Regions from separate parts of the Citroniella saccharovorans genome, predicted to be linked through region 2. Evidence: predicted binding sites of a transcription regulator. Region 2 holds the regulator's gene; the other holds the start of a gene.
What was found. Region 2 encodes HrcA, which represses chaperone genes, less so after heat shock. Its sites were predicted from a motif close to ATTAGCACTCNATANTATNGAGTGCTAAT; they were not measured.
Positions count from the first base shown of each region.

Region 1 (5,104 bases), 110 kb from region 2:
TACATCTCTACAATCAGTTCTTACAAGGTCTACGATTTTCTTCCAGTTTTTTTCACCTTTTCTTTCAAAAATATCTCTAAAAGTGTCAAGAAGAACATAGTATCCTGTATTTCTTCCGTATGCCTCGTCGCCATAAAATAAAGATGCCCATTGGGTATTTGTCATGGCAGTTGTACCTGAATCTGAAAGCATATCTACTGTTAAAAGTCCTGAAGGAAATGCAAATTCGTTGTAGTGAGTTGCTTTTAATGCTCTTTCTCTTTGCTCAACTGTTACATCCGCTAAATCTCTTACTGCAAATGTGAAATGTCTTGGTTTTGGAACATCTAAAGAATATTCTTTAGTCATTACTATTACCTCCTTAAGTATTAGCCTAGTTTTATTTTGCTCAATTTAATGTAGTTTTTAATTTATAAACAATAGACTTTTTTAAACTTTTTAATAAAAATATTTTTCTTGTTAAGTCATTTTTATTATATCTATTTATCAAGGAATAGTCAATTTATATAAATTTATTTTTAATATTATAATCAAATAAAAAAAGACCAAATGAAAAGTCATTTGGTCTAAAATATTTTTGGGTAAATTACATCATGCCGCCCATTCCACCCATGCCGCCCATACCTGCCATTGCAGCTGCCGGGTCTTCTTTTTCTACATCTGCTACAGCAGCTTCAGTAGTTATTATCATAGATGCAACAGATACAGCATTTTCAAGTGCAGATCTTGTAACTTTTGTAGGATCAACTATTCCTGCCTTAAACATATCTACATATTCTTCAGTAATAGCATTAAATCCAACGCCTTTTTCTAACTTTTTAACTTGTTCAGCTATAACTGATCCTTCAAGTCCAGCATTTATAGCAATTTGTCTAACAGGTTCTTCTAGTGCTTTTACAATAATATTTACACCTGTTCTTTCATCGCCTTCAGTTTCATCTAGAAGTTTTTTAACTTCTTCTATAACATCAACTAAAACTGTTCCACCACCAGCTACTATACCTTCTTCAACAGCAGCCTTTGTTGCAGCAAGTGCATCTTCAATTCTAAGCTTTCTTTCTTTTAGTTCAGTTTCAGTAGCAGCTCCAACTTCAATGACAGCAACTCCACCAGCTAGTTTTGCAAGTCTTTCTTGTAATTTTTCTCTATCAAAATCAGATTCTGTAATTTCAATTTGTTTCTTAATTGAAGTTACTCTTTCATTTATAGAGTCTTCTTTTCCACTTCCTCCAACTATAACTGTATTTTCTTTTGTTACAGTTACTCTTCTTGCTTCTCCAAGCATTTCAGGAGTAGTTTCTTTTAAATCATTTCCTAAATCTTCTGTTACAACTGTTGCACCAGTTAAAATTGCAATATCTTGAAGCATTTCTTTTCTTCTATCTCCAAATCCTGGAGCTTTAACAGCAACTACATTTAAAGTTCCTCTTAATTTATTAAGAACCAAAGTAGCCATAGCTTCGCCCTCTATATCATCTGCAACAATTAATAGAGGTCTTGATTGTTCCATAATTCCTTCTAAGATTGGAAGAATGTCTTGAATGTTAGTAATTTTTTTGTCTGTTAAAAGAATTTTTGGATTTTCAAGATTTGCTTCCATCTTGTCAGTATTTGTAGCCATATATGATGAAACATATCCTCTGTCAAATTGCATACCTTCTACAACATCTAAAGTTGTACCCATGCTCTTTGATTCTTCAACAGTAATTACACCATCTTTACCAACTTTTTCCATAGCTTCAGCGATTAATTTTCCTACAGATTCATCTTGAGAAGAAACAGAACCAACTTGTGCAATTTCTTCGTTTGAAGACACTGTGTGAGATAAATTTTTTATCTCTTCTACTGCTTTATCTAAAGCTTTTTTTAGTCCTCTTTGAAGAATCATTGGGTTAGCGCCAGCTGCCACATTTTTTGATCCTTCTCTAACTATAGCTTGAGCAAGTAGAGTAGCTGTAGTAGTTCCATCTCCAGCAACATCATTAGTTTTTGTAGCAACTTCTTTTACAAGTTGAGCTCCCATATTTTCATATCTATCTTCAAATTCAATTTCCTTAGCTATTGTTACACCATCGTTAGTGATAAGAGGTGATCCAAATTTTTTATCTAATACTACATTTCTTCCCTTAGGTCCAAGAGTTATTTTTACAGTATCAGATAATTTATTAATACCACTTTCTAAAGACTTTCTAGCATCTTGTGAATATTTTATTTCTTTACTCATTTATTATCCTCCTTAAATTATTTTTCAACAACAGCAAGTACATCAGAGTACTTAACGATAGTAAATTCTTCACTATCTATCTTTACATCTGTTCCAGCATATTTTGAATATATAACTAAATCTCCAACTTTAATATTTGCACTTTTCTTTTCACTCTTTAAAATTTTATCGCCAATTTCAACAACTTCTGCAAATTGTGGAGCTTCTTTTGCTGAAGATGGAAGAAGTAAACCAGATTTTGTCTTTTCTTCAACATCACATTTTTTTATAACAATTCTATCATCTAGTGGTTTTAGTTTCATATATTTTCTCCTTTATAATATAATTTTTATTTGTTAGCACTCATCGCTTCCGAGTGCTAACACTTACAATATAATAATACTATCTAAATCTAATATTATCAAGTCCTAATTTCTTTTAAAATAATCAAAATATAGTTAAAAAAAGCTTTTATTTATATATAAGCATAATTATTTTGCTTTATTCTCTTTTTTTCTTTCTTTTCCTATATTGTTTTCTCTGCCATAATAAAATAGATATTGTTGTGCGTAGCCAGCCAAATTTCCAAAATATTTATTAGCATATAATTTTATTTTACTTTTAGGTACTTCTTCTCCGATAAAAAGTTCTTCCATGACTCTTTTAATCCAAACATCAACAGGAAAAACTTCCGCTCTTCCAAATCCAAAAAGAAGTATGCAGTCTGCAACCTTTGGACCTACTCCAGGAAGCTCAATTAGTTTTTCTCTTAGTATGTCTGTTTCCATATTTTTTAAAAGATTTATATTAAAACTAGGTTCTAAAAGCATTTTTGAAGCAGTTACAATTCTCTCATCCCTAAATCCAACTCTAGCGTACTTTCTAAGATCTTTAGGATCAGCACTAGCTAGTCTTTCAGGACTTGGAAAAGAATAGTATCTTCTCTTTTCATCTTCAAATATTAAATCTCCATACATGGAAGATATAGTTTCTATTGATTTTTTTATTCTAGGAATCATATTATTTGCAGATATTATAAAGCTAATTATAGTTTCGAACTCGTCTTGCTTTAAAATTCTTATTCCATATCCAAATTCTTTCGCTTTATTTAATTCTTCATTATCAATTAAAGAATTTTTAATCTTTCCATAATCTTTTTTTAGGTCAAAATACTTTTCCCAAATTTTGCTATCAAAATCTTCTAGTGGAGAATTGATATAGATTTTATTTTCTTCTTCTCTTATATATATAACCTTGCCCTTATGGATTGAGGTAAAGTGGTCTCCATCATCGTACCATCTAAAAGCTTGCCCGCATTCAAAAATATGTTTTATATTAAAATCTTTTTTTTCAAATTCAATTATCACTGTCTAATTCCTCTTCCAAGGCTTGCCACTTATCAAAAAGCAAATCTATCTCTTCCTTGTTATTTTTAATGATGTTATTTATTTCAAAGGCTTTTTTGTAGTCTTCATAAACTTCTTTTTCTGTAAGTTTATTATTTAGATATTCAATTTCCTCTTCAAGCTCTTCTATTTTATTTGAAACAAATCTAATGTCAGCCCTGATTTTCTTTATATTTTTCTTTTTCAGGTTATCATTTTTCTTAATTTTCTTAAGTTCTGTTTTAGTAAATCCAGAAAAATCATCTGATAACTCTTCTTTTTCTATTCTTCTTTCTTCTAATTTTTCCAAATAATAATCATAATTTCCTAGAAATACTTCACATCCATCTCTATCTACAACAATAAGTTTATTTACAACTTTATTAAGAAAATATCTATCATGACTTATTATAAGAAAAGTTTCCTTGTAATCCTTAAGTGCATTTTCTAAAATCTCTTTAGATTCAATATCTAAATGGTTTGTAGGTTCATCCATTATTAGAAAATTAGGTTTTTTTAGCATTATCTTAAGTAGGCTAAGTCTACCCTTTTCCCCTCCAGAAAGCGAGGATATTTCCTTAAAAACATTTTCACCAGAATATCCAAAAGCTCCAAGATAATTTCTTATTTCACTTAAATCCATATAGTCATAGTTATCATAAATTTCTTCTATAACAGTGTTTTCTTTATTAAGTGATTTTTGCTCCTGGTCATAATACCCAATTACAATATTTGATCCAAAGTTAACTTCACCCTCGTCTAAATGATACTCTCCTAGAATCGACTTTATAAGGCTTGTCTTTCCTATTCCATTTTTTCCTATAATTCCTACACGATCATTCTTATAAATATCAAATGAAATATTTGAAAAAACTTTCTTCTCTCCAAATGATTTTCCAGCATTTTCTACACTTAATATATCTTGTCCACTTTTTATATCCGATTCAAAATTTAAGTGAAAATCTGTAGCCTGCCTTTTTGGATCCTCAAAAACATCAACTTTAGCTAGAAGTTTTTCTCTTGATCTAGCTTTTTTATAGAATTTTTCTGTAGCATAAGATTTAAATCTTCTTATTATTTCCTTTTGCCTTTCTATCTCCTTAGCTTGATTTTCAAAAGCTTTTTTCTTGATTTCATATTCCTTATCACGCAATTTAATAAAATCAGTGTAGTTAGTATTGTAAATTGTTAGCTTTTTGTTTTCCAAGTGAAAAATCTTTTTGCAAACCCTATCTAAAAAATATCTATCGTGACTTATAACCATAAAAGCTTTGTTATAACTTCTTAAAAAATTCTCTAAAAACATAGTAGCTTCTATATCAAGATGGTTTGTAGGTTCATCTAATAAAAGTAGGTCGGGGTTTTCAAGTAAAATAGAGGCTAAAAGAAGTCTTGACTTTTCACCTCCAGAAAGATTTTTTGCCAAGCTTTCAAATTCATCTTCAGTAAAATTTAATCCCTTAAGCATCCCCTTAATTTTAGAATCATACATATAACCTTCTTTTTTATTAAACTG
Region 1 covers NZ_JAYKOT010000003.1:985,899-991,002, forward strand. The annotation lists gene VLK81_RS07275 (tryptophanase) at 1-348, opposite strand, end outside; gene groL (chaperonin GroEL) at 587-2,224, opposite strand; gene VLK81_RS07285 (co-chaperone GroES) at 2,242-2,526, opposite strand; gene VLK81_RS07290 (DNA-3-methyladenine glycosylase family protein) at 2,695-3,570, opposite strand; gene VLK81_RS07295 (ABC-F family ATP-binding cassette domain-containing protein) at 3,560-5,104, opposite strand, start outside.
Region 1: a site for HrcA is predicted at 2,559-2,587, ahead of VLK81_RS07285 (co-chaperone GroES). Genes of this name have one in related genera too.

Region 2 (5,104 bases):
TTCTTATAAATAAATCCTTCACCAGAACACTTAGAGCACTTCTTTTTTATAATTTTCCCAGAACCATCGCAGTTATGGCAGGTAGTAACCTGCTGAAAAAGACCAAAAGCCGTTCTTGATGAAATTGTTTCTTGACCTGATCCGTGGCAAACAGGGCAAGTTTCTAAATCTTCTTCACTTTCTGCTCCACTTCCATGGCACTTTGTGCAAACAGTTTTCCTCCTAACTTGGATTTCTCTTTTTACTCCCTTGTAAGCATCTTTAAAATCAATAGTAACTTCCTTTAATATATCATCTCCAGGAACACCTCTTGAGTTGGATGAATAAGTAGAATATGAGCCTGAAAAGAAATCTGAAAAAATATCAGAAAACAAATCAGAAAAACCTCCATACTCACCTCTACCAGAAGCTGCGCCTTCAAAAATTTTATCTCCAAATCTATCATAATCTCTTCTTTTATCTTCTTTTGATAAAACTTCATAGGCAAGATTAATTTCTTTAAGTTTTGCTTCAGCTTCCTTATCTCCTGGATTTAAATCTGGATGAAATTTTTTAGCTAGTCTTCTATAAGATTTTTTAATCTCTTCGTAGCTAGCCTTACTATCCACTTCTAAAATTTCATATAAATCTTTCATTTTTCCTCCAATAATTTAATACTAATATATTTTATCTATTACTATAATTTAAGTCAAATAAAAAGGCGAGCATAAACTCGCCTTCTATTATTCCATTAATAGAATCTAAATTACTTTTTTGCTATTTTTTCGCCCTAAAATAATTTATATCTATTTATCCTCATCTTCATCTACAACTTCATAATCAGCATCTACTACATCATCGTCAGCTTTAGTTTCTCCTTCACCAGAAGCATTAGTACCAGCTTGGTTAGGATTTACATTTTCATATAGCTTTTGACTAATCTTGTAGAAGTCATTTGTTAAATCTTCACTCTTAGATTTAATTTCCTTAGGATCATCTGAATTTAACGCATTCTTTAAAGCATCAACCTTAGAAGTGATTGAAGATTTTTCATCATCACTAATCTTATCTCCTAGATCTTTAAGTGATTTTTCAGTTTGATAAATTAGAGATTCTGCACTATTTTTAGCTTCAATTAATTCTTTTCTCTTCTTATCTTCATCAGCAAATTGCTCAGCTTCTCTTACCTTCTTTTCAATTTCGTCATCTGACATATTCTTTTGAGAAGTAATTGTAATATTTTGAGACTTTCCTGATCCTAAGTCTTTAGCTGATACATTTACAATACCATTTGCATCGATATCAAAGGTTACTTCAATTTGTGGAATTCCTCTAGCTGCTGCAGGTATTCCAGTTAATTGGAATCTACCAAGAGTAGTATTGTCACTTGCCATTTCTCTTTCACCTTGTAGTACGTGAATATCTACAGAAGTTTGTCCATCAGCGGCAGTTGTAAATACTTGAGATTTCTTTGTAGGAATAGTAGTATTTCTTTCAATAAGTTTTGTTGATACTCCGCCTAGTGTTTCAATACCTAATGATAGAGGAGTTACATCTAATAATAGTAAATCCTTAACTTCTCCAGCTAATACCCCACCTTGAATAGCTGCACCAACAGCAACACATTCATCTGGATTAATATCCTTTTGAGGATCTTTTCCTATAAGTTTTTTAACAGCTTCTTGAACTTGAGGAATTCTTGATGATCCACCTACTAATAAAACTTTTTCAACTTCATTTGCACTAATTCCAGCATCTTTTAATGCTTCTCTAACTGGTCCAAGAGTTTTTTCTACTAAATGTTCAGTTAATTCTTCAAATTTAGCTCTCTTAATATCCATATTTAAGTGAGCTGGAACTCCATTGATAGCAGTTATAAAAGGAAGATTTACATTTGAAGTAACAGTTGTAGAAAGCTCTTTCTTAGCCTTTTCAGCAGCGTCTTTTAATCTTTGGTGAGCAGTTGGATCTTCTCTTAGATCAATACCAGATTCTTTTTTATATTCTTCTGCTATATAGTCAATTAATTCCTTATCAAAATCATCTCCACCAAGTCTATTATTTCCTCTAGTAGCTAATACTTCAAAAACTCCATCTCCAACTTCTAGAATTGAAACATCAAATGTTCCACCACCAAGGTCATAAACCATAATTTTATGTTGATCAGTTTCCTTATCTACACCGTAAGCAAGAGCTGCAGCAGTTGGTTCATTTATAATTCTCTTAACATCAAGACCAGCAATCTTACCAGCATCTTTAGTAGCTTGTCTTTGAGCATCTGTAAAATAAGCAGGAACTGTGATAACAGCTTCAGTAACAGTTTCTCCTAAATATGATTCAGCATCCTTTTTAATTTTTTGAAGAATCATAGCTGAAATTTCTTCTGGAGTATATTTCTTTCCATCAATATCAACCTTGAAATCTGATCCCATTTCTCTCTTAATAGAAGAAATAGTGTTTTGAGGATTTAAGATTGCTTGTCTTTTAGCAGTTTCTCCAACTAATCTTTCTCCATCTTTAGTAAATGCAACTACTGAAGGTGTTGTTCTATTTCCTTCAGTGTTAGGGATAATAACAGCTTCCCCACCTTCCATAACAGCAACAGCTGAGTTTGTAGTACCTAAATCAATTCCAATAATTTTTCCCATAATAATTTCCTCCTAAAATTTATTTACTTACCTTTACATAACTAGGTCTAATGACCTTATCTCCAACTTTATATCCTGTTTGTAGTGTTTCTATTATAATTCCTTCACCTAAATCAGAATCTTCCATCACAACAGCGTTGTGCAAATTAGGATCAAACACCTTTCCATCAGACTCAATAACTTCTAGTCCATTTTTTTGTAAAATATCAAATAATTCTTTTCTAATTAACCTAAAACCTTTATTATACTCACTTTCATCTTCACTTTCAGGTCCTAAAGCCCTATCAAAATTATCCAAAACAGAAAGAATATCTGTAATCATACCTTCAGTAGCATATTTAACTAAGCTTTGCTTTTCCTTATTTACCCTATTTCTATAATTGTTAAAATCTGCTTGAAGCCTTACTAATGTATTTTTTAAATCTTCATAATCATTCGAAACATCATTTTCTAAGGAAGAATCCTCAATGTTAGAATCATTTTCAACAGACTCTGCTTCAAATATTTCTTCTTCTACACTATCCTTAACTTCATTTTGGTCTTCAGATAAATCCTTTTCTTCATCAGAAAGCTTTTTTTTGTTTAAATCTTCATTCACTTTCTTCCCTCCTTACTTTTAGAGCTAGTATTTAATTCATTTATTAAGCAAAGTAAATAATGAATAGCACTATCATAATCCATTCTTGTTGGTCCCAGTAGTCCAATTTTGCCATGAAGACCATTTTCTAACATATAAAATGAATCAATAATTGAAAGTCCTTTAAAACTATTGTCTTCATTTTCTTCTCCAATAGCAATATTTATCTTTGCATCTCCACTTACAAGAGCTTTAATTATTGTTTCCTTACTCTCAATAAGACTTATAAACTCTCTTACCTTATTAATGTCACTATATTCTGGAAATTTAAAAATGCTTGAAACCCCATCTAAAATAAGATCATATTTTTTTAGCTTTCCTATGTCATCTTTTACTGCTTCTTTTAGCTTTATCTTGAAATTATCTAAGCTTTCACTACTTTGAGTATCCACCATATCTAAAAACGATGGAATTTTTTCAATATACATACCAGAAATCAGATCATTAAAAATATAGTTAATCTTTATAAGGCTTTTAATATCACTTGTAAAGTCTTTTTTAATATGATGATAGTAAATCTTATCATTATCATAGACCATCACAAGTAGTAAAGTCTCTTCGCTTTCTTCTAAAATATATATTTTTTCAAGCTTTATATCTAAACTTTTATAAATTATGGCAAGTGTTGTATAGCCAGTTAAATTAGATAGCTTATTAATTGCCTCTTCAATAAGGGACCTTCCATTTAATGATCTATCTAAAAGATCTTTATAATCAGAAAACCCCATCATAGAACGCGATTCAATGAGATTATTTACATACAGCCTATATGCTTTATCTGACGGAATTCTTCCAGAAGAAGAATGTGCCTTAGACAAAAGGCCCAAGTCTTCAAGATCACTCATCTCATTTCTAATGGTAGCTGAACTGACTCCTAAGTTATAATTTTTAGATATAGTTCTTGACCCAATGGGCTCAGCATTTAGTAAATAACTTCCGATAATAGCTTCCAAAATTAGCTTTTTTCGTTCGTCTAACATAACTTTACCCTTCTTTGTTTTATTGTTAGCACTCTCACTCCTTGAGTGCTAACAACATTATACCCTCTATTTTTTCTTTTGTCAACATTTTTTGAATAATTTTATTTTTTCTTAGATAGATTAAAATAATTAAGTATATCTACCTTTGAATTAAAGAATCTTATTATGCAAATAAATATTTGAATGTTAAAGTTGTTTTTTATGTAAATTTTAATTTTAACTTTTATAAAATATTTTCAAACTAAAAAATATAGTTACTAAATAATTGATAATAAAAAAAGAAGCTAAAAGCTTCTAAATTAAGTCTACTAATATATGATTAGAAATATCTACTCCATCTAAAGAAAAAAATAAATTATTATCCATTAAGATTAAAAAACCTTCATCTAAATATTCTTTTATTTTTCTTTCTCTTTCTTTAAGTAGACTTATTCCAAAAATCTCCTCATAATTTTTAAGATTTATGCCTTCTTTTAACCTCATATTTGTAATTATATAATCTGTTCTAAGTTCTTTTAAATTATATTCACTATAATCACCAATTGGTAATACTCCATCATTTATCATTTCACCATATTTTTTAAAATTACAGACATTTTTATATCTGGCTTTTTTGTAAAATCCAGATGCTCCCATTCCAATTCCAAGTACTTCCTTCATTTGCCAATACTTTTTATTGTGAACTGATTCGTAGGATTCTTTTGCAAAATTTGAAATCTCATATCTTTTTAATCCAATTTCTTCTAAGCTCGTAACTATTTTATGGTAGAAGTTCCTGTCCATTTCATCATCATTTAAAGAAATTTTATTTTCTCTTACAAGCCTATGTAGATAGGTGTTTTCTTCTAATATAAGCGAAT
Region 2 covers NZ_JAYKOT010000003.1:1,095,843-1,100,946, forward strand. The annotation lists gene dnaJ (molecular chaperone DnaJ) at 1-635, opposite strand, end outside; gene dnaK (molecular chaperone DnaK) at 786-2,627, opposite strand; gene grpE (nucleotide exchange factor GrpE) at 2,647-3,225, opposite strand; gene hrcA (heat-inducible transcriptional repressor HrcA) at 3,222-4,244, opposite strand; gene hemW (radical SAM family heme chaperone HemW) at 4,539-5,104, opposite strand, start outside.